Regions from separate parts of the Planococcus sp. 11815 genome, predicted to be linked through region 2. Evidence: a T-box and tRNA genes for the amino acid it is inferred to sense, from the RefSeq annotation. Region 2 holds a T-box; the other holds one or more tRNA genes.
What was found. The T-box of region 2 lies ahead of trpS (tryptophan--tRNA ligase). A T-box ahead of a tRNA ligase gene usually reads a tRNA of that ligase, here a tRNA-Trp.
Positions count from the first base shown of each region.

Region 1: it has a tRNA-Trp gene. The T-box ahead of trpS (tryptophan--tRNA ligase) is inferred to sense a tRNA for this amino acid. The anticodon was not compared.

Region 1 covers NZ_CP096991.1:1,050,821-1,065,337, forward strand. The annotation lists rRNA gene M1Q06_RS05290 (23S ribosomal RNA) at 1-1,883, shown strand, start outside; rRNA gene rrf (5S ribosomal RNA) at 2,011-2,126, shown strand; tRNA gene M1Q06_RS05300 (tRNA-Asn) at 2,137-2,211, shown strand; tRNA gene M1Q06_RS05305 (tRNA-Ser) at 2,217-2,306, shown strand; tRNA gene M1Q06_RS05310 (tRNA-Glu) at 2,328-2,402, shown strand; tRNA gene M1Q06_RS05315 (tRNA-Val) at 2,409-2,484, shown strand; tRNA gene M1Q06_RS05320 (tRNA-Met) at 2,527-2,603, shown strand; tRNA gene M1Q06_RS05325 (tRNA-Asp) at 2,607-2,682, shown strand; tRNA gene M1Q06_RS05330 (tRNA-Phe) at 2,700-2,775, shown strand; tRNA gene M1Q06_RS05335 (tRNA-Thr) at 2,790-2,865, shown strand; tRNA gene M1Q06_RS05340 (tRNA-Tyr) at 2,869-2,952, shown strand; tRNA gene M1Q06_RS05345 (tRNA-Trp) at 2,959-3,032, shown strand; tRNA gene M1Q06_RS05350 (tRNA-His) at 3,053-3,128, shown strand; tRNA gene M1Q06_RS05355 (tRNA-His) at 3,170-3,245, shown strand; tRNA gene M1Q06_RS05360 (tRNA-Gln) at 3,253-3,324, shown strand; tRNA gene M1Q06_RS05365 (tRNA-Gly) at 3,330-3,404, shown strand; tRNA gene M1Q06_RS05370 (tRNA-Cys) at 3,412-3,485, shown strand; tRNA gene M1Q06_RS05375 (tRNA-Leu) at 3,495-3,578, shown strand; tRNA gene M1Q06_RS05380 (tRNA-Leu) at 3,793-3,876, shown strand; gene M1Q06_RS05385 (cation-transporting P-type ATPase) at 4,234-6,894, shown strand; gene M1Q06_RS05390 (C45 family autoproteolytic acyltransferase/hydolase) at 6,923-7,972, shown strand; gene M1Q06_RS05395 (C45 family autoproteolytic acyltransferase/hydolase) at 7,998-9,068, opposite strand; gene M1Q06_RS05400 (B3/B4 domain-containing protein) at 9,161-9,823, opposite strand; gene queG (tRNA epoxyqueuosine(34) reductase QueG) at 9,889-11,034, shown strand; gene trmL (tRNA (uridine(34)/cytosine(34)/5-carboxymethylaminomethyluridine(34)-2'-O)-methyltransferase TrmL) at 11,045-11,518, shown strand; gene M1Q06_RS05415 (hypothetical protein) at 11,840-12,148, shown strand; gene M1Q06_RS05420 (NCS2 family permease) at 12,276-13,577, opposite strand; gene M1Q06_RS05425 (aldo/keto reductase) at 13,997-14,517, shown strand, end outside.
Region 2 covers NZ_CP096991.1:2,177,506-2,192,022, reverse strand. The annotation lists gene opp4A (oligopeptide ABC transporter substrate-binding protein) at 1-8, shown strand, start outside; gene opp4B (oligopeptide ABC transporter permease) at 157-1,122, shown strand; gene opp4C (oligopeptide ABC transporter permease) at 1,138-2,055, shown strand; gene trpS (tryptophan--tRNA ligase) at 2,132-3,124, opposite strand; T-box leader at 3,191-3,405, opposite strand; gene M1Q06_RS11160 (DUF3899 domain-containing protein) at 3,457-3,798, opposite strand; gene M1Q06_RS11155 (peptide ABC transporter substrate-binding protein) at 4,041-5,753, shown strand; gene opp3b (oligopeptide ABC transporter permease) at 5,938-6,873, shown strand; gene opp3C (oligopeptide ABC transporter permease) at 6,873-7,892, shown strand; gene M1Q06_RS11140 (ABC transporter ATP-binding protein) at 7,908-8,963, shown strand; gene M1Q06_RS11135 (ABC transporter ATP-binding protein) at 8,963-9,904, shown strand; gene M1Q06_RS11130 (putative glycoside hydrolase) at 10,085-11,284, shown strand; gene spxA (transcriptional regulator SpxA) at 11,691-12,086, shown strand; gene mecA (adaptor protein MecA) at 12,384-13,040, shown strand; gene M1Q06_RS11115 (competence protein CoiA) at 13,168-14,256, shown strand; gene pepF (oligoendopeptidase F) at 14,309-14,517, shown strand, end outside.

The DNA of each region.
Region 1 (14,517 bases), 1.1 Mb from region 2:
TCCCCAAATATCCGTTAAGTGGAAAAGGATGTGGCGTTGCTTAGACAACCAGGATGTTGGCTTAGAAGCAGCCATCATTTAAAGAGTGCGTAATAGCTCACTGGTCGAGTGACACTGCGCCGAAAATGTACCGGGGCTAAACGGATTACCGAAGCTGTGGATGGACATCGTAGATGTCCGTGGTAGGAGAGCGTTCTAAGGGCGTTGAAGTCAGACCGGAAGGACTGGTGGAGCGCTTAGAAGTGAGAATGCCGGTATGAGTAACGAAAGACGGGTGAGAATCCCGTCCACCGAATGCCTAAGGTTTCCTGAGGAAGGCTCGTCCGCTCAGGGTTAGTCGGGACCTAAGTCGAGGCCGATAGGCGTAGACGATGGACAACAGGTTGATATTCCTGTACCACCTCCCCGCCGTTTGAGTAATGGGGGGACGCAGAAGGATAGGGTGAGCGTGCCGTTGGTTGTGCACGTCCAAGTTGTGAGATGAGAAACGAGGCAAATCCCGTTTCTATGTACATCAAGCAGTGATGGCAAGAGGTTTAACCTCAGAGTCCCTGATTTCACACTGCCAAGAAAAGCCTCTAGCGAGGCGGGAGGTGCCCGTACCGCAAACCGACACAGGTAGGCGAGAAGAGAATTCTAAGGTGAGCGAGTGAACTCTCGTTAAGGAACTCGGCAAAATGACCCCGTAACTTCGGGAGAAGGGGTGCTCTGGTAGGGTGAATAGCCCGAGAGAGCCGCAGTGAATAGGCCCAGGCGACTGTTTAGCAAAAACACAGGTCTCTGCAAAACCGTAAGGTGACGTATAGGGGCTGACGCCTGCCCGGTGCTGGAAGGTTAAGGGGAGTGCTTAGCGCAAGCGAAGGTGCGAACCGAAGCCCCAGTAAACGGCGGCCGTAACTATAACGGTCCTAAGGTAGCGAAATTCCTTGTCGGGTAAGTTCCGACCCGCACGAAAGGCGTAACGATCTGGGCACTGTCTCAACGAGAGACTCGGTGAAATTATAGTACCTGTGAAGATGCAGGTTACCCGCGACAGGACGGAAAGACCCCGTGGAGCTTTACTGTAGCCTGATATTGAATTTTGGTGCAACTTGTACAGGATAGGTAGGAGCCAGAGAACCCGGAGCGCCAGCTTCGGGGGAGGCGTCGGTGGGATACTACCCTGGTTGTATTGAACTTCTAACCCACAAGCCTTAGCGGCTTGGGAGACAGTGTCAGGCGGGCAGTTTGACTGGGGCGGTCGCCTCCTAAAGAGTAACGGAGGCGCTCAAAGGTTCCCTCAGAATGGTTGGAAATCATTCGCAGAGTGTAAAGGCACAAGGGAGCTTGACTGCGAGACGGACAGGTCGAGCAGGGTCGAAAGACGGACTTAGTGATCCGGTGGTTCCGCATGGAAGGGCCATCGCTCAACGGATAAAAGCTACCCCGGGGATAACAGGCTTATCTCCCCCAAGAGTCCACATCGACGGGGAGGTTTGGCACCTCGATGTCGGCTCATCGCATCCTGGGGCTGTAGTCGGTCCCAAGGGTTGGGCTGTTCGCCCATTAAAGCGGTACGCGAGCTGGGTTCAGAACGTCGTGAGACAGTTCGGTCCCTATCCGTCGCGGGCGCAGGAAATTTGAGAGGAGCTGTCCTTAGTACGAGAGGACCGGGATGGACACACCGCTGGTGTACCAGTTGTTCTGCCAAGAGCATCGCTGGGTAGCTATGTGTGGCCGGGATAAGTGCTGAAAGCATCTAAGCACGAAGCCCCCCTCAAGATGAGATTTCCCATTGCGCAAGCAAGTAAGATCCCTCAAAGACGATGAGGTAGATAGGTTCGGGGTGGAAGCGTGGTGACACGTGCAGCTGACGAATACTAATCGATCGAGGACTTAACCAACAAACTGAACATGCGTTTCCAATGTCGATTTATCCAGTTTTGAAAGAATAAGATATTATTTTTAAAAAAATACTTGAAATAATCGGTATTATTGATATAATAAATCTTGTCTTTCAAATTAATACAGTCTAGTGATGATGGCAAAGAGGTCACACCCGTTCCCATCCCGAACACGGAAGTTAAGCTCTTTTGCGCCGATGGTAGTTGGGGGTTTCCCCCTGCGAGAGTAGGACGTCGCTAGTCTGGTTATTATTCCGAAGTAGCTCAGTGGTAGAGCACCGCACTGTTAATGCGATGGTCGTAGGTTCGAGTCCTACCTTCGGAGCCAATTATGGAGAGCTGTCCGAGTGGCCGAAGGAGCATGATTGGAAATCATGTAGGCGGGCAACCGTCTCAAGGGTTCGAATCCCTTGCTCTCCGCCAGTATCTTAAGCTCAAAATAAAGGCCCCTTGGTCAAGCGGTTAAGACACCGCCCTTTCACGGCGGTAACACGGGTTCGAATCCCGTAGGGGTCACCATTCAATGGAGGATTAGCTCAGCTGGGAGAGCATCTGCCTTACAAGCAGAGGGTCGGCGGTTCGATCCCGTCATCCTCCACCATTTCTTTCATGCATATAAAATAGAAGGAAACTTTAATATTATCGCGGGGTGGAGCAGTTCGGTAGCTCGTTGGGCTCATAACCCAAAGGTCGCAGGTTCAAATCCTGCCCCCGCAACCAAATGGTCCCGTGGTGTAGCGGTTAACATGCCTGCCTGTCACGCAGGAGATCGCCGGTTCGATCCCGGTCGGGACCGCCATTTTTATTAATTAATATGGGTCAGTAGCTCAGTCGGTAGAGCATTAGATTGAAGCTCTAAGTGTCGGCGGTTCGATTCCGTCCTGACCCACCATATTTTTTCTCCATGCCGGAGTAGCTCAACTGGTAGAGCAACTGACTTGTAATCAGTAGGTTGAGGGTTCAAGTCCTTTCTCCGGCACCATTAGGTGGGGTAGCGAAGTGGCTAAACGCGGCGGACTGTAAATCCGCTCCTTCGGGTTCGGCAGTTCGAATCTGCCCCCCACCACCAGTTTTTAGGGGCATAGTTTAACGGTAGAACAGAGGTCTCCAAAACCTCCGATGTGGGTTCGATTCCTACTGCCCCTGCCATTTTTTTAAATATTATGTTGGCGGTCGTGGCGAAGTGGTTAACGCACCGGATTGTGATTCCGGCACTCGGGGGTTCAATTCCCCTCGTCCGCCCCATGTTTTCTTGAAATTTTAATATCATACATAATAATAGCGTGGCGGTCGTGGCGAAGTGGTTAACGCACCGGATTGTGATTCCGGCACTCGGGGGTTCAATTCCCCTCGTCCGCCCCAGTATTATTGGGGTATAGCCAAGCGGTAAGGCAACGGGTTTTGATCCCGTCATGCCCTGGTTCGAATCCAGGTACCCCAGCTTTAGCGGAAGTAGTTCAGTGGTAGAACGCCACCTTGCCAAGGTGGAGGTCGCGGGTTCGACCCCCGTCTTCCGCTCCATTATCTAGGCGGCATAGCCAAGCGGTAAGGCATGGGTCTGCAACACCCTTACCACCGGTTCGAGTCCGGTTGCCGCCTCCAAACTATTTTGCCGGCGTGGCGGAATTGGCAGACGCGCGGGACTCAAAATCCCGTTCCTTCACGGGAGTGTCGGTTCGACCCCGACCGCCGGTATCAAATGATCATCACTCTGCCAAGTGATGAAAGCTTAAAACTCTGACTTTTATAGTCAGAGTTTTTTTCTTTATTTATACGAATGATTTGCAGTTGTATACAGCAAAGATTTTTTTAAAAAAATAGCTAATAACCCCTTGCAAAATAATCGGTTTACTAATATAATAATAAATGTTCCTGAAAGCAATGAATAATTGTTTCTGGATTCAATTTTGCCGGCGTGGCGGAATTGGCAGACGCGCGGGACTCAAAATCCCGTTCCTTCACGGGAGTGTCGGTTCGACCCCGACCGCCGGTATCATTTTCATTGCTCTGCCAAGCAATGTATTGAAAAGCCCTAACTTCAGTTAGGGCTTTTTTCTTTGTCTTAATTTGGTAACAAGAGTAGCACTATTATTAGAAAAACCACTAATGGAAAACTAGCTGAGGAGTAGCCTGTTATCGAACGAGACGGACGTGGCCGATGCGGTAAGTTGGAAGGGTAGTGATGGAAACATCTTAGGGGATCGGCTCTCTACACCGGTATTTTGAAAAAGACAGCTTCCTTTGAAGACTGTCTTTTTTACGTGTATTGGAATATATAATAGGATGCGGTAGGAGAATGGAGGCTGCGTGTTATAATAATCAAAATTACGATCTTGGCGGGGGTGGCAAGGTGGTTACAGAACAAGGATTTGATCAAGAGTTTACGACTATACTTGATAACCATGAAGTTCTGTTAAAAGAAGGGTTGAGTGAAGTTGAAGTTGTAGAGAGGTTAAAGATTTTTGGCGCCAATGAATTGCCTCAAGGAAAGCGAGAACCTGGAGTTATAAAGTTTTTTAAGCATTTTCATGATGTGCTGATCTATGTATTGTTGGCAGCGGCAGTTATTACAGTCGTACTTGGACATTATATTGATACAAGTGTCATTTTAGCTGTAGTTGTCATCAATGCGGCAATTGGCTATATTCAACAGAGTAAAGCTGAGAAAGCATTGGATAGTATACGTGAAATGCTTTCATTTAAAGCTGGAGTGCTGCGAGAGGGCAAACGAAAAGATATTCTGGCGGCTGATTTGGTGCCTGGGGATCTTGTTTATTTAAGGGCGGGTGATAAGGTGCCCGCAGATATACGGCTTGTAGAAGCGTCGAATCTTCAGGTGGAGGAGTCCTCTTTGACTGGTGAATCAGATGCAGTAAATAAACAGACTGAGAGGCTATCGAGCGATACGGTGCTTGGGGATCGTTCTAATATGGCATTTGCAGGAACTGCTGTTGCAGCCGGATCAGGGTTTGGGGTTGTCATTGCAACAGGAGGGGATACTGAACTCGGAAAAATCAGCAGCGCGATGGAATCGGTCGAGAAATTACAGACACCCTTATTAAAGCAGACCGCTCAATTCGGAAAAGTGATATCAGTGATTATTGTACTGAGTGCAATCGGCATGTTTTTCATTGGTTATTGGGTCCATGACTATGCCACAGCTGAGCTATTATTGGCAATCATCGGCTTGACCGTAGCCGCCATTCCAGAAGGGTTGCCAGCGGTATTATCCATTATTTTAGCTTTGGGTGTCCAAACGATGGCTGGGAAGAATGCTATTGTACGGAACTTGCCATCAGTCGAAACTTTAGGGGCCGTTACGGTAATATGCTCAGACAAAACAGGGACTTTGACGAAAAATGAAATGACGGCGACTTCTGTTATTCTGGCAGATGAAGAAATCAATGTTAGTGGGGTCGGTTATTCACCCGAAGGAATGTTAAAGAAAAACGGAGATGGCATTCGTTTAGCTGATCATCCTCGCTTGGCAAAGTTTTTAGCCTGTGTGAAAACAGTTAATGATGCGCATTTGTTCAAAGGGAAAAAAGGGAAATGGTCAATCAGTGGAGGTGCGACGGAAGGCTGCCTGTTGACGCTTGCAGAGAAAGCGGATGACGAAGTAGAGAAGTTGCCAGTGATTATGAAGATTCCGTTTGATTCTTCTTATAAATACATGGCTGCTTTGGTTGAAGATCGGGGAACTAAATGGATTTATGCAAAGGGGGCCCCTGAAAAGCTACTGGATATAATACAAAGCGAAGAGAGGGATGAATGGGAGGCGAAGATAGCCTCACATGCAAAACGCGGAGAACGCCTTTTAGGAGCTGCTGTTAAGCAAGTCGATTACACAGTGGAAGTCATAAATCACGAAGATATGAAGTGCGGGTTTGAGTTTCTAGGCATGGCTGGCATCATTGATCCTCCGCGGGAAGAAGTGATCGATTCAATTGTACAATGCAAGAAAGCCGGAATTCGTGTCAAGATGATCACTGGAGACCATAAAGACACCGCTGTGGCGATTGGAGCCAAGCTTGGAATCGGTGATGGGGCCAAGGCGCTTGAAGGCAGGGAATTGGATGGTTTAAACGCACAACAGTTAGAGGCTGCAGCCATGGAATATGACATTTTCGCGCGTACCAGCCCGACAAATAAATTGCAATTGGTTGAAGCTCTTCAAGCCAAGGGGCAAGTGTGTGCAATGACCGGTGATGGGGTCAATGATGCACCGGCTTTGAAACGAGCTGATATCGGCATTGCGATGGGAATCAAAGGAACAGAAGTATCAAAAGAAGCGGCAGAGATGGTGCTGGTTGATGATAATTTCAGCACGATTGTCAATGCAGTGAAGGAAGGGCGGCGCGTCTATGACAATTTGAAAAAGACCATCCTGTTCATATTGCCGACAAACGTATCCGAAGGGCTGCTCATTTTTATCAGCATTCTATTTGGCACTACGATTCCGCTCACTGCTGTGCAGATTTTGTGGGTCAACATGATTACCGCTGTGACGATTTCCTTGGCGATTGCATTTGAGAAGCTCGAGCCTGGTACGATGGAGCGGCCACCTAGGAAAGCCAATAGCCCGTTGCTCAGTGGCTATTATGTTTTCCGCATCGCTTTTGCATCGGCGATTATCGGAGGGGGCATTTTATGGATGAACAGCATGCTGGAAGCTAGAGATTATGACCAAGGCATCTTGCAGACCATGACTTTACAAGCCCTGGTCATTTCACAGCTATTTTATTTATTCAATTGCCGGAGTGAGCGGCGTTTTGCACTGAATCGTGATTTCTTTTCCAATAAAGCGGCTTTAATTGTCTCGGCCATATTAATCTTAGTGCAGCTATCGGTGACGTATGTGCCGTTTATGAATACGCTGCTTGGCACGGAACCGATCGGGCTCAGGTATTGGATTTGGCCATTGCTGATCGGGATGAGCGTCTTTATTATTGTGGAGCTTGAAAAATGGGTGGTGCGCTTGATGAGCAGAAATTCAAAACTTGTGAAATAATTATTAAAGCGGGAATGAAGGAGGAGTTATGAGACAGATACATAGTGAAGTCGTCGAATTCAGAGGAAGCCATTATGATTATGGAATGATGCAAGGAAATGCGCTTAAAGAATCGATTACGCTGCACAATCGCCGCGGGCAATGGAAGAGTAAGAGGCCACGTTTTGTCATCGATCCGGCAGAAGCGCAAGCTGCGTTCAACGAATACGCCCCGAAATTATGGGAGGAGTTGAAAGGCCTTGAAGATAGCCTCAAGCTGCCGATTGATGAGGTGCTTCGTGATTTTGGCGGTTACCGTATCGATGCGCCGCCGTCGGGCTGTTCAATCGTCAGCGGCGAAGACTTTTTGGTGCGCAATTATGACTTTCATCCACAGACCTATGAAGGCAGGTTCTGCTTGTTTCAACCTGAGGAAGGAAATGCCATCATTGGTCCGAGCCAGCGCATTTTGGGGCGTATGGATGGGATGAACGAGCATGGCTTGGTGATGGGCTATAATTTTATGCACCGGAAAAACCCGGGTGATGGCTTTGTCTGTTATATGATCGGGCGCATCATTCTCGAGAGCTGCGCGACTATCGATGAAGCTGTTGCTTTGGTCGAAGATATTCCGCATCGCGGGTCATTCAGCTACGTTGTGACCGATAAGAGCGGTGCCACAAAGGTTATGGAGGCAACGCCGCGTAAAGTGGTGGTGCGCGATGCAACGGCTTGTACGAATCATTTTGAAATCCAGCAGCATGAAAACCGCAATTATCTAAAGGATTCCTATGAACGCTTGTCAGTTATCGAACAGAATGCAGAAGATGCAGCGGAAGCGTATCGTGCTTATCGCTTGTTCAATGACACGGACCGCGGCTTGTTTTCGAATCTTTATAAGAGTTGGGCCGGAACAATCCATACATCTGTTTATTTACCGAAAGAGCAGGAAGTGTGGTTTGCGCTTGGGGGCGACCAGGAGCCCGAAGTATTTAAGTTTGGGGAATGGCTTGCAGGAAAGCCTGTCCGCAATACATCCGTCTATGGAAAGGTCGATACCGGCATCGGTTTCGCCCATACCGATGCTTTGTTTAAATAAAAAACGGCTGGAGCATATGAGTGCTCTAGCCGTTTTTTTGTTGCAATGAAGACAGGTCGTCAAGATACGGAAACGGGAAATGGGTGTCGATTTTCCCGTTGATGCGTTTTGCCAGCAAGCGCTCGCCTTGAAGCCATTTTTGGAAATCGAACATGAGCGGCAAGCGGTCAGGACCGATGGCGAAGCCGACTTCCAAGCTGTTTGGGAAATAGGAAGCTGTATGCAAAGTGCCGGAAGCCGTGCTGTATTTTGTTGAAAATACGCCCTGATCCGAGTCGTTCAATAATCGGAACGCTGCGTATGCGTCATTGGACGTTGTGGAATGCGTAAGAAGCGCTTCCTCGCGGCGTTTGGAATCGTCAATCTGGTAACGGTTTTCTTCCGATAACACTTCGAAATGGTTGGTCGAAACTGCCGCTTCCCGGACGATGACATTGCGCGGGGAAGTTTCGGCGACGACTGAACGTCCGCTCTTATCCAACAACACATAGCTGAACGACCGGCGGTGGGGCAATTCTTTCAATAAATCGACCGCTTCTTCGATCGATGCGCAATGCTCAAGGATCAGGCGCCCGATCATATTGCAGATAAACCCGTCCGCTGAATTGCGACGGTTGATGAAATTATAGCCCATTGCAAGCCCTTTTTCGTTTAGCCCGTCGGTTCGTCCGGTAATTTGCATGGACGGTCCGATGGATGCATAGCCCCCGTCAGTCGGCTCGTACAAGGCGAATCGGCCTTCATAGCCTTGCGGTGAGCTGTCATAGTTGCGGACAAGGAAGTCAGAACGGCTCAGGATCGAACAGCCGCTGCGTGTATATTCGATATAATAGCCGCCGAATTCTCGGAGGGCGTCGTAAAATGGCCATTTCAAGGCATCGGCTAAGCCTTCGATTTCTTCCCAAATGCGCGGGGCAAAGCGTTCGAGCATGTCGATGGCTTTTGTTTCGTCCACCAATAATTGCTTGCTATTCTCACTGCGCTGTATTTTTCGGTTCGGCAAAAGCAGTGAATCTCTCAACAATTCCCCTTGATGATAGCCGAAATCATAATGGCTGCCGCGGAATTGGATAACGTCGCTATGGACTTTCTTCATGTGGCATCCCTCTTTTTTATCTCAGTATCAAAAGAATACTAGAGTTTTGGGGAGAATAAAAAGAATATGCCTGAAGCGTATGCTTCAGGCAATTAAAGGACGTAGCTTATCGCTTCGCCGCCATTGATTCCGGTGAACATATTGCCGGCAGCGGTCAATAGCTGAAGGGCATTGTCGCGGTTCATGGACGGGCGGAGGTAAAACACGTGTACTGCGTCTGTTGTTTGCGGTGTCACAGCAGTGCGCTTTGAATCGACGTATGGGCTGCCGAAAGCGCCTTTTGCATCGCGTGTAACGATGATGTTATCGAGCGTATTGTCGCGGTTATTCAAACCTTCATAGCGGTCGTCAGGCTTGCCGAGGGCGATTTCGATATCGCCTTCAATTTGATCTGTATCGTACAAACCGAGTGGAATTTCGTACTGAAGCGATAGAAAACTGTTCATATCGATTGCTGAATTGACAGGGGCCAGATAGTTTTGCTTGCGCACACGGCGGTACAAGGCTTCCGCAGAAGGCCGGTAGCGGTTCGGATCGCTTCCGAGCGCTTTCCAGGCCAGCTTCCATTCGAGAAGGCCAGGGAAATCCGTCAATTCCTTATCGTCCATATCGAAGAACAATTGCTCCTGGAACAGTTGGAGGCGGCCTTTTAACATTTGAGGTGAATCCGAAACGGTGATATTGTTATAATGAATAATGCCGATTTTGAAATCAGGCACAATCTCTGTAATTTCAGGGTTTACGCGAAAGTCCACAGCAATCATCCTTTCCGTGAATAATAGCCTTATCTTACCATAAATTGGAGCAAGGAGTTATCGACATGAACTTGGATCAATTCCAACAACAACTGGTTGCGTATGCCGCGGAAATCGGGATTGATAAAATCGGCTTTGCTTCGGCCGAACCTTTTTTTAGTTTAAAGCATCGTTTGATCCGCCAGCAGCAATTGAATTTCCAGTCCGGTTTTGAGGAATCGGATGTGGAGAAACGCACGCGTCCGGAATTATTGATGGAAGAGCCTGTGAGCATCATTGCCATTGCGATTGCCTATCCTTCCAAAATGGAAGGGGCGACGCCTGGTGTCAAAGGGGCACGGCGTGGTATTTTCTCGCGTTCTTCCTGGGGCAAGGATTACCATGCGGCACTTCGGGACAGGCTGGCGCTGCTGGAATCTTTTATCGCCGCCCATTATCCGGAGGCGCGCATGAAATCAATGGTCGACACTGGCGAATTGTCAGACCGTGCCGTGGCAGAACGGGCCGGTATCGGGTGGAGTGCGAAAAATACCAATATCATCACGCCGGAGTTCGGGTCATATGTCTATTTGGGCGAGATGATCACCAACATCCCTTTTGAATACGACGAGCCGATGGAAGATCAATGCGGCGACTGCCGCTTATGTATCGATACGTGCCCGACCGGTGCGATTGTCGAGGGCGGGCAGCTCAATGCCCAGCGCTGCATTTCGTTTTTGACACAGACGAAAGGCTTCCTGCCGGATGAGTTCCGCTCGAAAATCGGCAACCGGATTTACGGCTGCGACACGTGCCAGACCGTGTGCCCGAAAAATAAGCGCAAGGCCAATCGCATCCATCCGGAATTCGATCCGGACCCGGAAATCGCCAAGCCTTTGCTCGAGCCGTTGTTGACCATTTCCAATCGGGAGTTCAAAGAGAAATTCGGCCATGTATCAGGTTCTTGGCGCGGCAAAAAGCCGATTCAGCGCAACGCCATTTTGGCACTTGCCCATTTCAAGGAGCAGCCGGCAGTGCCTGCATTGATCGAATTGATGAAGACGGATCCGCGCCCAGTCATCCGCGGCACGGCCGCTTGGGCGATTGGCCGCATCGGGACGGACGATGGAAGACAAGCGCTCGAATATGCACAGCAGCAAGAGAAAGATGAAGAGGTGCTGGCGGAGATCGCCAAAGGCCTGGCATTCTTTTCTGCAGAAACGAAAGGATAAGTGAAGAGATTTGGGAATACACATTGTGTTATATCAGCCATTAATTCCGGCGAATACCGGAAATATTGCACGCTCATGTGCGGGAACGGGCGTCAGCCTGCATTTGATCAAGCCGCTCGGATTTTCGACGGACGATAAAATGCTTAAACGGGCGGGGCTCGATTATTGGGAGCACGTGGACATCCATTACCACGATGGACTCGATGAGTTGTTTGCGGCCTATCCTGACGGCAAATACCATTACATCACCAAGTTTGGCACAAAGACATACAGCTCGTTCGATTTTTCGGATGCCGAGGAAGATTATTTCTTCGTCTTCGGTCAGGAAACAAAGGGCTTACCGAGGGAATTGATTGATGCCAACTTAGACCGCTGTTTGCGCATTCCGATGAATGAACATATCCGTTCACTCAATTTGTCGAACACGGCAGCGATCTTGATGTATGAAGCGCTGCGCCAACAGGATTTCCCGAATTTAAAATAAACGACAAAAAAGGACAGCGCGTGGGCGCTGTCCTTTTGCATTTCACATTATTGTCTTTTGTCTGTGCCTGGTTTGTCATCGTATCCAGCAGTGAAGATAGCTACCAAAAACGATACACAAATCCCCAAGATTAAGATCAAGTTCATGAATGACGACCTCCTTGAAATTTGCATCTGTGTTTAGTATAGCGTACCAAAGGGAAAAATGAAATATGGAACCCACTTGAAAATATGGACATTTTCCGTCCATCCGAAAAACCTGAAACTTTTTTGGATGTGATGCGTATATAGGGGTAGGAAGAAAAGGAAGGGATGAACTGATATGAAAATGAAGACATCCGTTGCACTGCTTTGGATTACGGGCCTTGCGGAGGCATTTCTGGCCATTCCGTTCATCGGAGGCGGATTTGTGATTTCTGCAGGCTATGCACCGCTCGGCATCATGTTCGTGCTGCACGCCATTACGTTGTTCTTTTGCTTTAAAGAATATTCACCGAAGTTCGGCTCGATTCTGGGGATCATTACAAGTGCACTCGCTTGGATTCCGTTGATCGGCTGGGCACTGCACTTATTGACAGCAATCGTGCTATTGCTCTCCGCAGCCATGTCCGGGCGTTCAGCTAGAGTCTAACAAGAAAAGCACCGAGAAATCGGTGTTTTTTTGTGGGCAAATGTAAAGACGATGAAAATTGGTTTGTAAGCGTCCCTTTCGATTAAGGTACAAAAAATCCCCTGCATAGAAAAATGCAGGGGATTTTTTAATGCGGTGCAATGAGAATCTGGATCGTGAACAGCACAGCAAAAATATAAAGGATCGGGTGGACGGATTTCCATTTGCCTTTGAAGATCTTCATGAGCGGGTAAGAGATAAACCCAAGTGCGATGCCGGTTGCGATGCTTGAGGTGAGCGGCATGGCCAGAACAATCAGGAACGCTGGGAACGCTTCATCGAATTGATCCCAGTCGATTTGCTTGACGGCGCCGATCATTAAGCTGCCGACAATGATGAGAGCGGGAGCGGTGATGGCGGCGACGCCGGAAAGCGAGCCGACGAGCGGCCCGAAAAAGGCAGCAGCGATGAACAGGATGGCGACGGTCAAAGTCGTGAGCCCTGTCCGTCCGCCTGCAGCGACGCCGGCGGAAGATTCGACATAAGCGCTGGTCGGGCTTGTGCCGACCATGGCGCCTGCACTGGCGGCGACAGAATCAGCGAGGAGCGCCTGGCGCACGCGCGGCATTTTATTGTCTTTCATGAGCCCTGCTTGTTTTGCGACACCGATCATCGTTCCAGTCGTGTCGAACAGCGTGACGAGCAGGAACGAGAACACGACGCCGTAGAGCCCGAATTCGGCGACGAGCAGGAACGCTTCGATGGGATTCCAGACGATGATGCCTTCCGGAAGCGACGGCAACTTCATGAAGCCTTCCGCAAATTTCAATTGCCCGGTGAAGAAGGCAATGATGCCCGTTGCGATCATGCCGAAGAAAATCCCGCCGTGAATGTTCAAGGACATGAAGATAAGCGTGATGGCGAGTCCTGCGAGCGTCAAAGCGACAGGCGGCGAAGTCAGGTCGCCAAGCCCCACGAGATTCGCTTCATTGGCGACGATCAATCCGCTAAGGCGCATGCCGATGAAGGCGATGAACAAGCCGATGCCTGCCGTGATGGCGTGTTTTAAGTTTTCTGGAATGGCTTCAATGAGGATTTTGCGCATTGAAGTCAAAGACAGTGCGACAAAGAGCAATCCGGAAACGAAAACTGCGGCAAAGGCAGTCGTATAATCAATGGCGCCGTCAGAAGCGAGCACCATGGAAGTGAAATATGCGTTAAGCCCCATGCCCGGCGCGATGGCAATCGGGTAATTGGCGAGCAATGCCATCCATAATGTACCGATGACTGCTGCAATGATGGTGGCGAGAAAAACCTGGTCGAACGGAACGCCGGCAGCACCTAAAATCACCGGGTTGACGATGACGATATATGCCATCGTCAGGAACGTTGTCATACCGGCTGTAATCTCGGTTCTGACGTCAGTTCCGTGTTCTTTTAACTGAAACATGGAATATCCTCCTTATAAACACGAACATTTTGAACAACACGTTTAATAATATTCGTTTTTAATATCGGATGCAAGAGCTTTTCTCAATCTAGTGGCGAATAGTCGAAATTCCTTTCGATAATTTCAAAGTGTTAAAGAAGTCTATTAACCAACTATGAATTAAAAAGGAATTATCTTTTCTTCATTCAAAAATCAAAGACTTATCTGAGTATCCGGAGAAGCGTTCGCTCGATTCCTGCGGGAAAAGCGGGTTTGAGAGACCCCGCAGGAACGAAGTGACGAGGAGGCTCGATTCCCGCCCGCGGAAAGCGAGCGATAAGCTTCGGGAAATACGGCCTCTTAACTTTTTCAACAAGCTGGAATAGTCGAAATTCCTGTCGACAATTTGTACAATGAAAAAGAACAGGAGGAGAATGTTTATGAATCTGACGATTGAATCAACAAAAACCTTACATAATGGAGTGGAAATGCCGCGTTTCGGCCTTGGCGTCTATAAGATGACCGATAAAGAAGCGGCGGTCGAAGCGATGGTAAAAGCAATCCAAACAGGCTACAAAGCGATCGATACAGCTACAGTGTATGACAATGAAGCAGAGGTCGGGGAAGCAATCCGCGCAGGCGGCGTGAAGCGTGAAGAACTGTTCATCACATCAAAAGTGTGGAACACCGACCAGGGCTACGACCAGACCTTGCGTGCATTCGAAGCTTCATTGAAACGGCTGGATATGGACTATCTGGATCTGTATTTGACGCATTGGGCAATTCCCGATACATTCGAGGAAACCTACCGTGCGATCGAGCGGCTATATGATGAAAAATTGATCCGTGCTGCCGGCGTCTCGAATCATCAGCAGCATCACCTGGAGAAGATCTTGGCCAAGGCCAATACGAAACCGATGGTCAACCAGATCGAGCTGCATCCGCAATTGACGCAGGAATC
Region 2 (14,517 bases):
CAGAATAAAATCAGCAACAAACCTTCAACGATGGGCGGTCCGCCCATCGTTGAATCTTTATATGAAGCTCTTATGCACGGTAAGGGCTGTTTCAAAAAACAATCCTTACCGTGCACGAGAGCACAGCAGAGAACCTATCAGACAAGGAGAGTACCTATGCTTAAATATTCGATTAGACGGTTGTTTGGAATGATTCCGATGCTGATCTTGATTTCCATCGTGGTCTTTAGCCTCGCCAAACTAATGCCGGGCGATTCACTCAGCGGGGAAATCGACCCGCTCAACACCAGCCCGGAATACATAGCGGAAATGCGTGAGAAGCTCGGCTACAATGACCCTTTGCCGGTCCAATATTTTAATTGGATCACTGGATTCGTACAAGGGGATTTTGGCAAATCTACACGCTTTCAAATTCCGGTATTCGATTTGATCATGGAAAAAGTGCCAAATACTTTGTTATTGGGCGTGACAGCTCTCGTCATCACTTACATCATGGCGTTCATTATGGGCATGTATTCAGGCAGGCGGCCCTATACTTTAGGCGATAATGCTATTGCAGGATTCAACTACGTCATGCTGGCAATTCCATCTTTCGTCGCTGCCGTTTTCGCAATTTATATTTTTGCGTTCCAGTTGAACTGGTTTCCATTTGCCGGATCGGTGGATATTTTGGTGGAAGAGGGAAGCTTTGAATACTACGTGAGCCGCATGCACCACGTATTGCTGCCGGCGATTGTTCTCGGGGCAATGAGCACAGCGAGCTACACACAATTTTTACGCAATGACATCATCGAGAATTCCCGCAAGGATTTTGTCCGGACAGCGCGTGCGAAAGGCACACCGATGAAGAAAATCTATAATGTGCATATCCTGCGCAATTCGATCATTCCGTTAGTCACGTTCCTTGGATTTGATTTTGCCGCATTGATCGGTGGAGCCATCATCACAGAGACGATTTTCACTTATCCGGGCATCGGCCAGCTGTTCTTGGAATCCGTGACGAGCCGGGACTATCCGACATTGATGGCCTTGACCATGCTTTTGTCGTTCCTTACTTTGTTTGGTAATTTATTGGCAGATATTCTATACGGCGTCGTGGACCCACGAATTCGCCTGGATTAAGGAGGAAGCAGTAAAATGGCATCATCAACTACCATTACCCAACAGAAGAAGCCGGAAAGAAGCTTGTCTCCTTGGCAGATTGCCAGAAGGAAATTCGTGCGCAATAAATTGGCGATGATCAGTTCCTTTTTTATCGTACTGGTCACTTTAATGTCGTTATCGGCACCATTTATCGCAACGGTGTTGTCGCCGCTGCCGGATATTTCAAAAGTCAATATCAGCGCGATGAATATCGAGCCGAACGGCGAACACCTTCTCGGCACGGATAAAAGCGGGCGCGATGTCTTGACGCGTTTGTTCTACGGGGGCCGGATTTCGCTATTGGTCGGTTTTAGTGCAACGCTCATTGTCATCACTTTAGGAACAGTGGTCGGGGCGCTTGCCGGATTTTTCGGCGGCTTTATCGACAGCATCTTGATGCGCTTCACGGATTTCGTATTGAATTTCCCGTTCCTTGTCTTCGTCATCGTTTTGAACACGATCCTCTATGGCATCGTGGATGGCTTATGGGTCTTGATCATGGTCATCGGTGCGCTCAGCTGGGGCGGCGTCGCCCGCTTGGTGCGCAGCAAAGTGTTGGCAGAAAAAGAGAATGAGTATATCCTGGCCGCTTTATCGATCGGCTGTTCCCCGTTCAAAGTCATCACGAAGCATCTGTTGCCCAATGTCATCTCGACCATCATCGTGCAAGGGACCTTAATTTTTGCGACGATGATTGTCATCGAATCGGCACTTAGCTATTTAGGCTTTGGCGTCCCGCAAGCGACACCGAGCTGGGGCAATATGCTGTCTTCTGCCAACGAGCCGGATGTCCTGCAAGGCAAGCCATGGATCTGGATGCCTCCAGCCATCATTATTACCTTGACGATCCTGTCGATCAACTTTATCGGGGAAGGGTTGAAGGATGCGTTGAATCCGAAATCGTTGCGTTAATTTAAACAAAACAAAAAGGATGAACAAGTGGCATGCCACTTCGTTCATCCTTTTTGCTTTGAGAGAGGGAAGTGCCTCAGCGTTTCCGTTTGCGTCCTAGGCCCATCGCGTTCTCCATTTTCTTCAATGTTTTATTGGCGATGAAATTAGCTTTTTCTGCGCCTTCATCGAGGATCGTATCAAGCTCCTCGGAGTCGAGCAATTTATAGTAGCGCTCTTGGATCGGTGCCAGGTGGTCCGTGATCGCTTTGGCAACACCCGCTTTAAAATCACCATAGCCGCCGCCTTCGTATTTAGCGACCAGTTCGTCGATGGAGGCCCCTGTCAATGCTGCTTCGATCGATAAGAGGTTGGATACGCCAGGCTTGTTTTCGGGATCGTATTTGACGATTCCTTCTGAGTCGGTGACGGCGCTTTTCACTTTCTTTTCGATGGTTTTCAAATCATCCAACAATGTGATGATTGATTTTTTGTTTGAATCGGACTTGCTCATCTTTTTCGTCGGATCCTGCAAGGACATGACGCGCGCACCGTGTTTCGGTATCCGGATGTCCGGTATCGTGAAGATGTCATTGTATTTTCTATTGAACCGCTCTGCCAAGTCGCGTGTCAATTCGATATGCTGTTTCTGATCGTCGCCGACAGGGACGATGTCCGTTTGGTACAAAAGAATGTCAGCAGCCATTAAAGGCGGGTATGTCAGGAGTCCGGCAGAGATGGAAGCGGCCTTGGCCGATTTGTCTTTGAACTGTGTCATGCGTTCGAGCTCACCAATGGTCGAGACGCATTGCAGCATCCAGCCGGCCTGTGCGTGCGCCGGCACTTCCGATTGGATGAACAGCGTAACTTTTTCCGGATCGATGCCGACAGCAAGGTATAGCGAGGCAAGCGATTTTATATTCTTTCTTAATTCAAGCCGGTCCTGTGGCATGGTGATGGCATGTTGGTCGACGATGCAGAAAATACAATCGTATTCTTCCTGCAGTTCAGTAAACTGCTTGAACGCTCCGATATAATTGCCGAGTGTAACCATACCGGTTGGCTGTACGCCTGAAAAAATTTTCTTCAATGCAATTCCTCCTCTAATGGGTAAACTAAAAATGGATACAAAAAAGCACATCTCCGTCCCTGGAACTAAAGGGACGAATGATGTGCGGTTCCGCGGTACCACCCTGGTTGCCGCAGCAGCGGCCTCTTATCTCCTTAACGTGGAGAACTCGAAAGCGGCTACTTGTTTCGCCGCTTTAGCTCGAAAGTCCATTCAATACAGTCTTCTGCTTGTTCACACCAACCACAAGCTCTCTTATTATAGAAGAAACTGCATTTACTACTCTTTGTCAACGCTCATTTTGTATTGAATTTATTATAATACAAAAGAGATTGGCGCTGCAATACGCAATTCTACGATTGATAGAACACCAAAGAAATAGCCATGGCAACCAAAGTCGCCCCGCCCACGATCAAGAGTGGGGAACTTGAGAATGCCAACACTTCCGATGGGAGGCGCATCTCGTCGTCCTCGAGCGTGGACTTGCTTTTGAACACCTTGCGCATGCTCATCGTAAATACATCGAAAACCCCTGTCCGGACGACGAATACCCAGGCACCGAAAAATACAAGGATTCCCCCGTAGATAAAGGAGTTATTGATATATGACAGCAGTGAAAACGGTTCGCTTCGCGCAAGCATCGTCAGTACGATGACCAATTGCACAGCGGCAATTCCGATGATTATTTTTTTCATTATGGCACCCCTATTCGTTCTTATTGTAGAAGAAATAACAAAAAAAATCAAAAAATTATTCGAAATTCATCTAATAAGAAAACGCTTACACGACGCGCTTTTCAGCCTATTAGTGATATTATGAACAGCATGATTAATGGTGAAAGTGTAAAATATTCCAAAAAAAACGCTGTACAACAAAAAATATTTATGTATAATTAATCATGTACCAATTTTTCAGAAAATTTAAGGGGGCAAAATCAGTGAAAAACAGCAAGATTTTATGGCTACTTGGCCTGGTTTTGGTACTTAGTGCTTTCCTAGCTGCTTGCGGCGGCGGAGACGACACTGATACTGGGACAGAAAACACAGACACAGAAGGTACAGAAGGCGCAGAAGGCAACGGCGGCGAGCCTGACTCTGTACAAGAACTAAACTTGGTCGAAGGAGCAGAAATCCCGTCAATGGATTCTTCGATTGCTGAGGATGCAGTAGCATTCAACATCCTTAACAACGTAAACGAAGGTTTGTTCCGCTTGAACCAAGAAAACATTGCTGAACCTGCACTTGCTGATGGCGAGCCTGAGATCAGTGAAGATGGCTTGACGTATACTTTCAAACTACGTGATGCTAACTGGTCGGACGGTACACCGATCACAGCTAACGATTTCGTCTATGCTTGGCAGCGCGCGATTGATCCAGCCACCGGTTCACCTTACGGACCATACATGATGGCAGGAACAATTAAAAACGCTAAAGAAGTATCTGAAGGGGACATGGAAGTCTCTGAACTAGGAATCACAGCTGAAGACGACAAGACTCTTGTCGTAGAACTTGAGCGCCCGACTCCTTACTTCATGTCATTGATGGCTTTCGGTACATTCTACCCATTGAACGAAGAATTCGTAACTGAGCAAGGCGATAACTACGCTTCTAACTCTGAAACAATCCTATACAACGGACCGTTCACTCTTACTAACTGGGATGGCACTGGCCTGACTTGGACAATGGAGAAAAACGCTGAGTACTGGGATGCTGAAACTGTTCAACTTGAAACAATCAATGTTGACGTTGTAAAAGAAACTTCTACGCAAGTTAACCTTTACCAATCTGGTGAAAAAGACCGTGTCGGACTTTCTGGCGAATTCGCAATGCAATACGCTGAAGACCCAGAAGTGGTGAAAGAACTTGAACCAACTTTGTTCTACTTGAAATTTAACCAAGAACGTAATGGCGAAGAAACTCCACTTGCTAACGAAAACATCCGTAAAGCGATTGCTACTGGCTTCAACAAGCAAGACCTTGTAGATGTAGTTCTAGCAAATGGATCACTTCCAGCTAACTACCTTGTACCAACTGATTTCTCCTTCAACGAAGCTGGCGAAGATTTCCGTGATATCAATGGAGACATGCTGCCATTCAACGCTGAAGAAGCGAAAACTTATTGGGAAAAAGGCCTAGAGGAAATCGGCGAAACAGAAGTGACTATGGAACTTCTCGGCGGCGACTCTGAGCTTGCAGGTAAAATGGATGCTTACTTGAAAGAGCAACTTGAAACAAACCTTGAAGGTTTGACAGTTAACTTGAAAGCTGTACCATTCGGCGTACGCCTTGAGCTTGATGAAGCACAAGACTACGATATCCAAAACTCTGGATGGGGCCCTGACTACCAGGATCCAATGACATTCATCGACCTATTCGTAACTGGCTCTTCTCACAACTTGATGTCTTACTCTAGTGAAGAGTTCGATAACTTGGTTGAGCAAGCTAAAGGCGAATTGGCACAGGATGCTGAAGGACGCTGGGAAGCAATGGCTCAAGCTGAAAAAATCTTGATTGAAGAAGACGCTGCTATCGCACCGATCTATCAGCGCGGTATCATGTCCCTTCAAAAGCCATATGTTAACAACATCATCAAACACCCATTCGGTGGAGATTACAGCTACAAATGGGCTTACATTTCCGGTAAGGAATAAGAATTCCCAACTGAATGTACTTTAGGAAAACATAATAGAAAGAGAGTATATCAAGGGATTGATATACTCTCTTTTCTACTGTAGATAAATTCACCGAAAATTAACGGTATTCTGCTTAATCAGAAAAATACAAGTGTCGATTGATGCTTGATATAATAGAGCGATTTTATTTTGGAGGTGCACCATGGCACGCTATATTGGAAAAAGATTAATTTATATGTTCATCACCTTAGCGCTTATTGCCACGTTTACATTTTTCTTGATGAAAATATTACCAGGTTCCCCAATTGCTTCCGCAGATAAGCTATCTCCTGAACAACGGGCAGTCGTAGAGGCACGGTACGGACTGGACCAACCCCTTCCTGTTCAATATTTCGATTATATGTTTGGTTTGTTACAAGGTGATTTGGGTATTTCGATTAACCAATTCAAAGGCGCAAACGTAACGGATGTTATTTTAAGCCGCATGGGGCCGTCAGCCCAGATCGGATTCCAAGGAATGCTCCTCGGAACTGTTCTTGGAATCCTATTCGGGATGGTCGCGGCGCTCAGGCAAAATACATGGGTGGATTATGGCAGTACGATTGTTGCAATCATCGGTATATCCATTCCATCGTTTGTTTTTGCATCCATGCTACAATATTGGCTCGGTTTAAAATGGGACCTGTTCCCAGTGGCGCTGTGGAAAGATGGATTCATGTCCAGCGTATTGCCATCAATAGCATTGGCGATGTTCCCACTGGCAACGGCTGCACGGTTTATTCGTACAGAAATGATCGAAGTTCTTGGATCTGACTACATCACGTTAGCAAAAGCTAAAGGGGCCAGCGGGTCTGAAATCGCTTTCAAACACGCATTCCGAAATGCTTTGATTCCATTGATTACGGTTCTTGGGCCAATGGCAGTCAGCATTTTGACAGGTTCACTCGTAGTCGAGCAGATTTTTGCGATTCCTGGAATCGGTGAGCAATTCGTAAAATCAATCATGGTCAATGACTTCTCAATTATCATGGGTACAACCATTTTCTTCTCTGTATTCTTAATTGTCGTCATTTTGGTTGTGGATATTTTGTACGGCGTCATCGATCCTCGTATTCGTCTTTCAGGAGGTAAGAGTTAATGACACAGAATTATGAAAAGCTTCCTCAAGATGCATTCACTCGCATCCCTAGAGATACACAAGAGGCAGAAAAAATCTCCAAACCAAGTGTTAGCTTTTGGCAGGATGCTTGGCGCAGCCTGAAGAAAAACAAAGGCGCAATCATCAGTTTGATTCTCTTTGGCTTGATTGTTCTCATGTCCTTTATCGGACCGATGATCAGCCCTTACGAACCAAATGACCAGACCATTACACATGCCAACTTGCCGCCGAAAATGCCGGTCATCGAAAACCTAGGCATCATGGACGGGGTAGGTACCCTTGGCGGGCGTGAAGTCGATATGTACGAAATGAAGAATGTTGAACAGAATTACTGGTTCGGGACAGACGGTCTTGGCCGGGATATGTTCTCGCGTGTATGGAAAGGGACACAAGTGTCCTTGTTCATCGCGTTCGTTGCAGCAGCGATCGATATGTTGATCGGTGTCATTTATGGCGGGATCTCTGGTTACTTCGGAGGCCGTGTGGATGATGTCATGCAGCGTATTGTTGAGATTTTGACAGGTATTCCAAACCTGGTCGTCGTTATCCTCTTTATCCTTATCATGGACCCGGGGATACTCGCGATCATCATCGCCTTGACTATAACCGGTTGGACGGGAATGTCGCGGGTTGTGCGTGGCCAGGTTCTTAAATATAAGAGCCAGGAATTCGTCCTCGCAGCCCGCACGCTTGGCGCAAGCGATACCCGCATCATCTGGAAGCATTTGATGCCGAACGTTCTTGGCGTCATCATCATCAACACGATGTTCACGATTCCAGGCGCGATTTTCTTCGAAGCATTCTTGAGCTTTATCGGGCTCGGGCTTCAAGCTCCGGATGCGTCTCTTGGGACATTGATCAATGATGGGTATAAACTGATTCAGTATCAGCCGCATATTCTTTTGTTCCCGGCTGTCGTGTTGAGTTTGATCATGATCGCATTTAACCTAATCGGTGACGGCTTGCGCGATGCGCTCGATCCGAAGATGAAAGATTAAGGAGGAAAGCCTTAGATGGAAAAAATACTTCAAGTAAAAGACCTCGAACTTTCCTTCCACACATTTGGTGGCGAAGTAAAGGCAATCCGAGGCGTCAACTTTGATCTATATAAAGGTGAAACATTGGCAATCGTAGGTGAATCCGGTTCCGGTAAATCCGTTACAACCAAATCGATCATGCGTTTATTGCCCGAAGCAACTTCAGAATTCAAAAACGGTGAAATCCTTTTCGGCGGGCGTGACTTGACGAAATTGAGCGATAAGGAAATGCAGAAAATCCGCGGAAAAGACATCTCGATGATTTTTCAGGATCCTATGACATCGCTCAACCCGACGATGCCGATTGGCCGCCAGATTACAGAGCCGATTTTGAAGCACCAAAAAATCAGCAAAGACGAAGCGAAAAAAGTCGCGATCGACTTGTTGCATTTAGTAGGCATGCCAAAACCCGAGCTTCGCATGAAACAATATCCTCACCAATTCTCAGGTGGACAGCGTCAGCGTATCGTTATTGCCATTGCGCTAGCGTGCAACCCGCAGATCTTGATCGCTGATGAGCCGACAACTGCTCTCGATGTGACGATCCAAGCGCAAATCCTGGAATTGATGAAAGACTTGCAGAAGAAAATCGATACGTCGATTATTTTCATCACCCATGACCTTGGGGTAGTGGCAAACGTGGCAGATCGCGTAGCAGTCATGTACGGAGGGAAAATCGTAGAAATCGGCACAGTCGATGAGATTTTCTACAACCCGCAGCATCCATACACATGGGGCCTTCTCAGTTCAATGCCTTCAATGGATGCAGAAGATGCAAAACTGTATGCGATTCCTGGCACGCCGCCGGATCTTCTCGATCCACCAAAAGGCGATGCATTCGCGCTGCGCAGTGAATACGCCATGAAGATCGATATGGAACAGCCGCCTCCGTTCTTTAAAGTCAGCGATACGCACATGGCGGCCACATGGCTTCTTCATCCTGAAGCGCCAGCAGTTGAACCGCCTGAAATGGTTATCGAACGGATGAAAAAGTTCCCTGGAAGCCGTTATTATGAAGGGAGCGCGAACTAATGGCTGAAAAATTGGTTGAAATCAAGAACCTCAAACAACATTTCAATGTCGGCAAAGCAAACGAAGTAAAAGCAGTCGATGGCATTTCTTTCGATATTTATAAAGGGGAAACGCTTGGCCTTGTAGGCGAGTCAGGTTGCGGAAAATCCACAACTGGCCGCTCGATCATTCGTTTGTACGATGCGACAGATGGCCAAGTTCTTTATGAAGGTGAAAGTGTGCACGGCAAGAAAAACAAGAAAGACCTAAAGAAATTCAACCGTAAAATGCAGATGATTTTCCAGGATCCTTATGCTTCCTTGAACCAACGGATGAAAGTCATGGATATCATCGCTGAAGGCATCGATATCCACGGTTTGGCAAAAGACGCCAACGACCGCAAGAAAATGGTCTATGACCTATTGGAAACGGTTGGCTTGAACAAAGAGCACGCGAACCGTTATCCGCATGAATTCTCAGGCGGGCAGCGCCAGCGTTTAGGTATTGCGCGTGCTCTGGCGGTAGATCCGGACTTTATCATCGCGGATGAGCCGATTTCTGCTCTTGATGTTTCCATCCAAGCACAGGTCGTCAACTTGTTGAAAGAGCTTCAGGAAGAAAAAGGTTTGACGTATCTGTTCATCGCACACGATTTGTCGATGGTTAAATACATTTCAGACCGCATCGGCGTTATGTACTTTGGTAAGTTGGTGGAATTGGCGCCAGCTGACGAATTGTACGAAAACCCTATGCATCCATATACGCAATCATTGCTTTCGGCGATACCGCTTCCGGACCCGAACTATGAGCGCAACCGTACGCGTAAAGCATACGACCCGGCAGTCCATAACTATGTGGATGGGGAAGATGTGAAAATGCGCGAAGTTTCACCGAACCATTTTGTCGATTGTTCAGAGAAAGAATTTGCTGAGATTCAAGAGCATCTAGCAGCTAAAAAATAAAACTCGTGAAGCACGTACCTGTTTATAAGGTGCGTGCTTTTTTTTTGAACGGAACAAATGCTGGGGATATCTTCTCAAAACAAATAAATGTCTGAGTTTCTCTAAATTTACTAAATTATCCTGCTTAAAGTACGTAAAAATGGTAGACTGGAGAAAAGCGGAAAAGGTGTGTGAATTTTTGTGAAATCCTTGAAATGGCTTGCTGCATCCCTAGTTTTAGTGGGAAGTGCCAATGTAGTGCAGGCAGCTGAAACCGCAACAGAAGACTTTTCGACCCGTACATATGAATTAGCGAGCATCGACTTTGGCTTGCTTGGGACATCGGAACGATTCCGCTTCGATTCAGGATTGAATTTTGATTATCCTGATGCGGTCCGGGGAATATTCGTCACTGGAAACTCAGCCGGGGGAGAGCGATTTTCTTCACTGGTCGATCTCATAGGAAATACCGATTTGAACGCGATGGTCATTGACGTCAAGGAAGACATGGGGCATTTAACGTATATCCCGGAAGAAGATTCCTCGCTGGCTGATAAAGACATCGGAACTTCATTGATTAAGGATCCCCGTGCAATGCTTGAACAAATGGAACAGGAGCAAATCTACCCGATTGCGCGCGTGGTTGTCTTCAAGGACACAGTGCTTGCAGAGCAGCAGCCAGAGCTTTCATTTACTTCCGGAGGGGAAGTATGGAAGAACAACAGGGGCGAGGCGTTCGTCAATCCGTTCATGCAGGATGTGTGGGATTATAATGTAGAAGTGGCGATCGAAGCAGCTAAACTAGGTTTCAAGGAAATCCAGTTCGATTATGTGCGCTTTCCAGAAGGGTTTGAACGGCTTGGTGAGCAACTTGACTACTCGATGGGCGATTATGCAGAATCCAATTTAGACCCGGTTCAACGCCGTGTGGAAGCTGTGACAGATTTCGTCGCTTATGCGAAAGAAAAGCTTGAACCTTATGGAGTAGAGGTATCGGTTGATATCTTCGGGTACGCAGCAACATTGCCAGAAGCACCTGGCATTGGACAGAACTTCTCGAAGATCTCCGAGAACGTCGATGTCATCTCTTCGATGATATACCCTAGCCACTGGACATCGTATTTTGGCATCGCAAAGCCAGATTTAGAACCGTATAAATTGGTCGCCGAGTATGCTAAAGTGGAAAACGATGTTCTTTCCAAGCTAGACGATGCGCCCGTATCGCGCCCGTGGCTACAGGATTTCACGGCTAGCTACCTGGGGGCAGGAAACTATAAGCGCTACGGTAAGGCAGAAGTGGAAGCCCAGATTCGCGCTTTAAACGAACAAGGAATTGATGAATTCCTTCTTTGGAACGCTGGAAACCGCTATTCAGCTGGAGTCGACTATACACCCGAATAAACGAAATGCCCTTGCTGTCATACAGACGACCAGCAAGGGCATTTTTTTGCAGGCGTTACGCTTTTTAAATAAACTTTAAATTTGAAACCTTTCACGATATGAAACGTACTATATGATAGAAGCTTTGTTTTCAAAAGAAATTTGTAAATGAGAATAAAATTTTCTTATTGAAGTTTAATTGATAAAAGAAGCGGGTAAATTCTTAATGTATAAGTTTTACAAACTCTCAGAAAATGTAGCAAGACTGTGACAAAATCAATGTTTTTTTTGAAATTCTCGCTGTTAGCTATATATTACTGAAGCCCAATGTTGTATAATGATTGTAGAGCTTCTAAACGATAGTGATTCTAATTTAAGAATGAATTTCCTCAACACCTATGAATCCGAAAGGAAGTGCTTCATTATGATGGTTACATTATTCACTTCTCCAAGCTGTACGTCTTGCCGTAAGGCGAAAGCGTGGCTGGAAGAACATGATATTCCATATACAGAACGCAATATTTTCTCTGAACCTTTGACAATTAGTGAAATCAAAGAAATTTTACGTATGACAGAGGACGGAACCGATGAAATCATTTCGACTCGTTCGAAGATCTTCCAAAAACTGAATGTAGACGTAGAGAGCTTGCCATTGCAGCGCCTCTATGAATTGATCCAAGAACATCCGGGCTTATTGAGACGCCCGATCATCATGGATGAAAAACGCCTGCAAGTCGGTTATAACGAAGACGAGATTCGCCGGTTCTTGCCACGCAAAGTGCGCGCGTATCAATTGCTGGAAGCTCAGCGCATGGTCAACTAAGAATAAGGAGAAAAAGCTGTCCGGTCTTTATGGTATTTCATAAGGGATCATGGGACGGCTTTTCTTTATCTTTTTACTGAACGCCTAGAAAAAGTTTTCTGTCGACCCTATGTCGATCAACCTGATTAGTTGCAAAAGTCTGTCGATTCGATTAGACTCTAAGATAATTATCTTCTGGTGCCGCCTATAGGCAGAAAAATGTTTTTAAGCCTTCAGGAAAGGTATAATGAAGGTAGTAATAAATCACGGCTTTTGAGGAACTTCCTCTTAATCCGATCCGAAAAGGAGAGGTGTAAAATGGAAATAGAACGCATTAACGACAACACAGTGAAATTTTACATTTCCTATCTTGATGTTGAAGAGCGAGGGTTCAGCCGTGACGAAATTTGGTTTAACAGAGACAAAAGCGAAGAGCTTTTCTGGGAAATGATGGATGAAGTCAATGAAGAAGCCGATTTCGTTATGGAAGGGCCGCTGTGGATCCAAGTGCAAGCCATGGACAAAGGACTTGAAGTCACTGTCACTCGTGCGCAATTGACGAAAGACGGGCAAAAACTTGATTTGCCGGATGATATAGAAGAACGCCGCAAAATGTTTTCAGGGGAAGAAGCTGGTTCCCAGGAGTTTGATGAATTCGAACCGGTTTATGACGAGGGTGATACGAAGAAACTCGAATACTCGTTTGTTCTTTCTGAAGTGGAAGAATTGCTTCCGATTGCGAAGCGCCTCATGTATATGCCGGTCGATACGGCATTGTACCACTTTGACGGAAAGTATTATATGCACGTGAAATTTGATGAAATTCTGCATTCCGAAAAAGACATTAAAGACCAGTTGAGCGTCATCACTGAGTACTTGCAGCAAACCCCGATGACGATTCACCGTCTTGAAGAATACGGCAAGCCAATCTTCAAAGAAGATGCGTTGTCGAATGTATTGCATTATTTCGGCTAAAAACCTCCTCTTGGGAGGTTTTTTTTATGCTATTTTATGTAGGGGAAGCTGTGGTAGATTTTTAGAAGCCGCAGTATTTTTCGTATTGCGCATAATGGCTCTTCAACGTAAACTGAAAAAAAGGAGAGTGATTTATATACTGACAGCGCTCGATAATGGCTATTTATTCACGTTGCAAGCTTATCACACCAGGCAAGAGCTGATTCAGCTGCGAAGGAACCGAACGTTTCTATGTCCCGCCTGTGAATCCCCAGTCGTCTTAAAAGTCGGCGCGACGAAAATTCCCCATTTTGCCCATCTCCAGCAATTCTCCTGCACGCCGGGCGGTGAACCGGAAACTCCGCTTCATCTGCTCGGAAAATCCCGCCTGTCCTCTTTTTTTCACGACAACAACATCCCGGTCCATGTCGAGCATTACTTACCCGCGATCAAGCAGCGGCCTGACCTGTTGGCCGAGAAATCTGCGATTGAATTCCAATGCAGCACATTAGCTGTAGAGCAAGTTGTGAAGCGTAGCCAAGGATATGCCAAAATGGGTCTTCACGCCGTATGGATCCGCGGCATAGAAAATGTGCCGGCTCCAGGACTGGGTATTTTCCAAATTCGCACCTTTGAAAGAGCAATGTTCCGCAGCACGCCACTTCATCCCCATCTCCTGCAATTCAACCCCAATCATTCCCTCTTCGTCTACTACTCCAACCTTTTTTATGTACAAGGAAACCGCTGGATCGGGAAGGCGTCGCTTTTGCCAATGAAGGAACAAGTTTTTCCTTTCGCGGTGCCGAAAAAATTAACAAAAGCAGAATACAAGCAGGTAATATCGCTCATGCGGATAGAAAAGAATAAATACATCCGTTCCCAATTATTTGCGAAAAACCGGATGAGAAACCCATTTTGGCGATTAAGCTATGAACTGCAACTCGACAAGGGGGACATCCCGGAAATTTTCGGGTTGCCGCTTGCAGGCGGGCATCTTTTTTTAGAGCATCCTCTTATTTGGCAAATGAAAGCAGCGCTTATAATCGAGTCTGGAAAACCTGTGGAGACCTTATTGGCTGATCAGCTGGTCAAGCTTGCGCCTTCTGGCGTAGACAAGTGCAAGCCCTTGGAGGTGCTTTCGGCGTATGAAACTCTCTACAGAAATGGCCATTCCACGTGTTTTTCGGAAGTGGTGGATATTTCCTATCATCTGCTTGCAAAAGCGTGGGAAAATTGAGAAAATAAGGTGTAATTCGTTTCCCGAAACAAGGGAAAGAGGAGGCAGCCAAATGACGGAAAAATTATTGACCAGAGATCAAGTGCCTGCAGAACTGACGTGGCGCTTGGAAGATATTTTTGCTACAGATTCACAATGGGAAGAGGAATTCAAAGCCGTCTCAGCACTGGCTGAGAAAGCTGGAAAATATGAAGGTACTCTATCAGGAGGCGCGGACGCTTTGTATGACGCGCTAAGCTATAAAGATGAATTGTCGGAGCG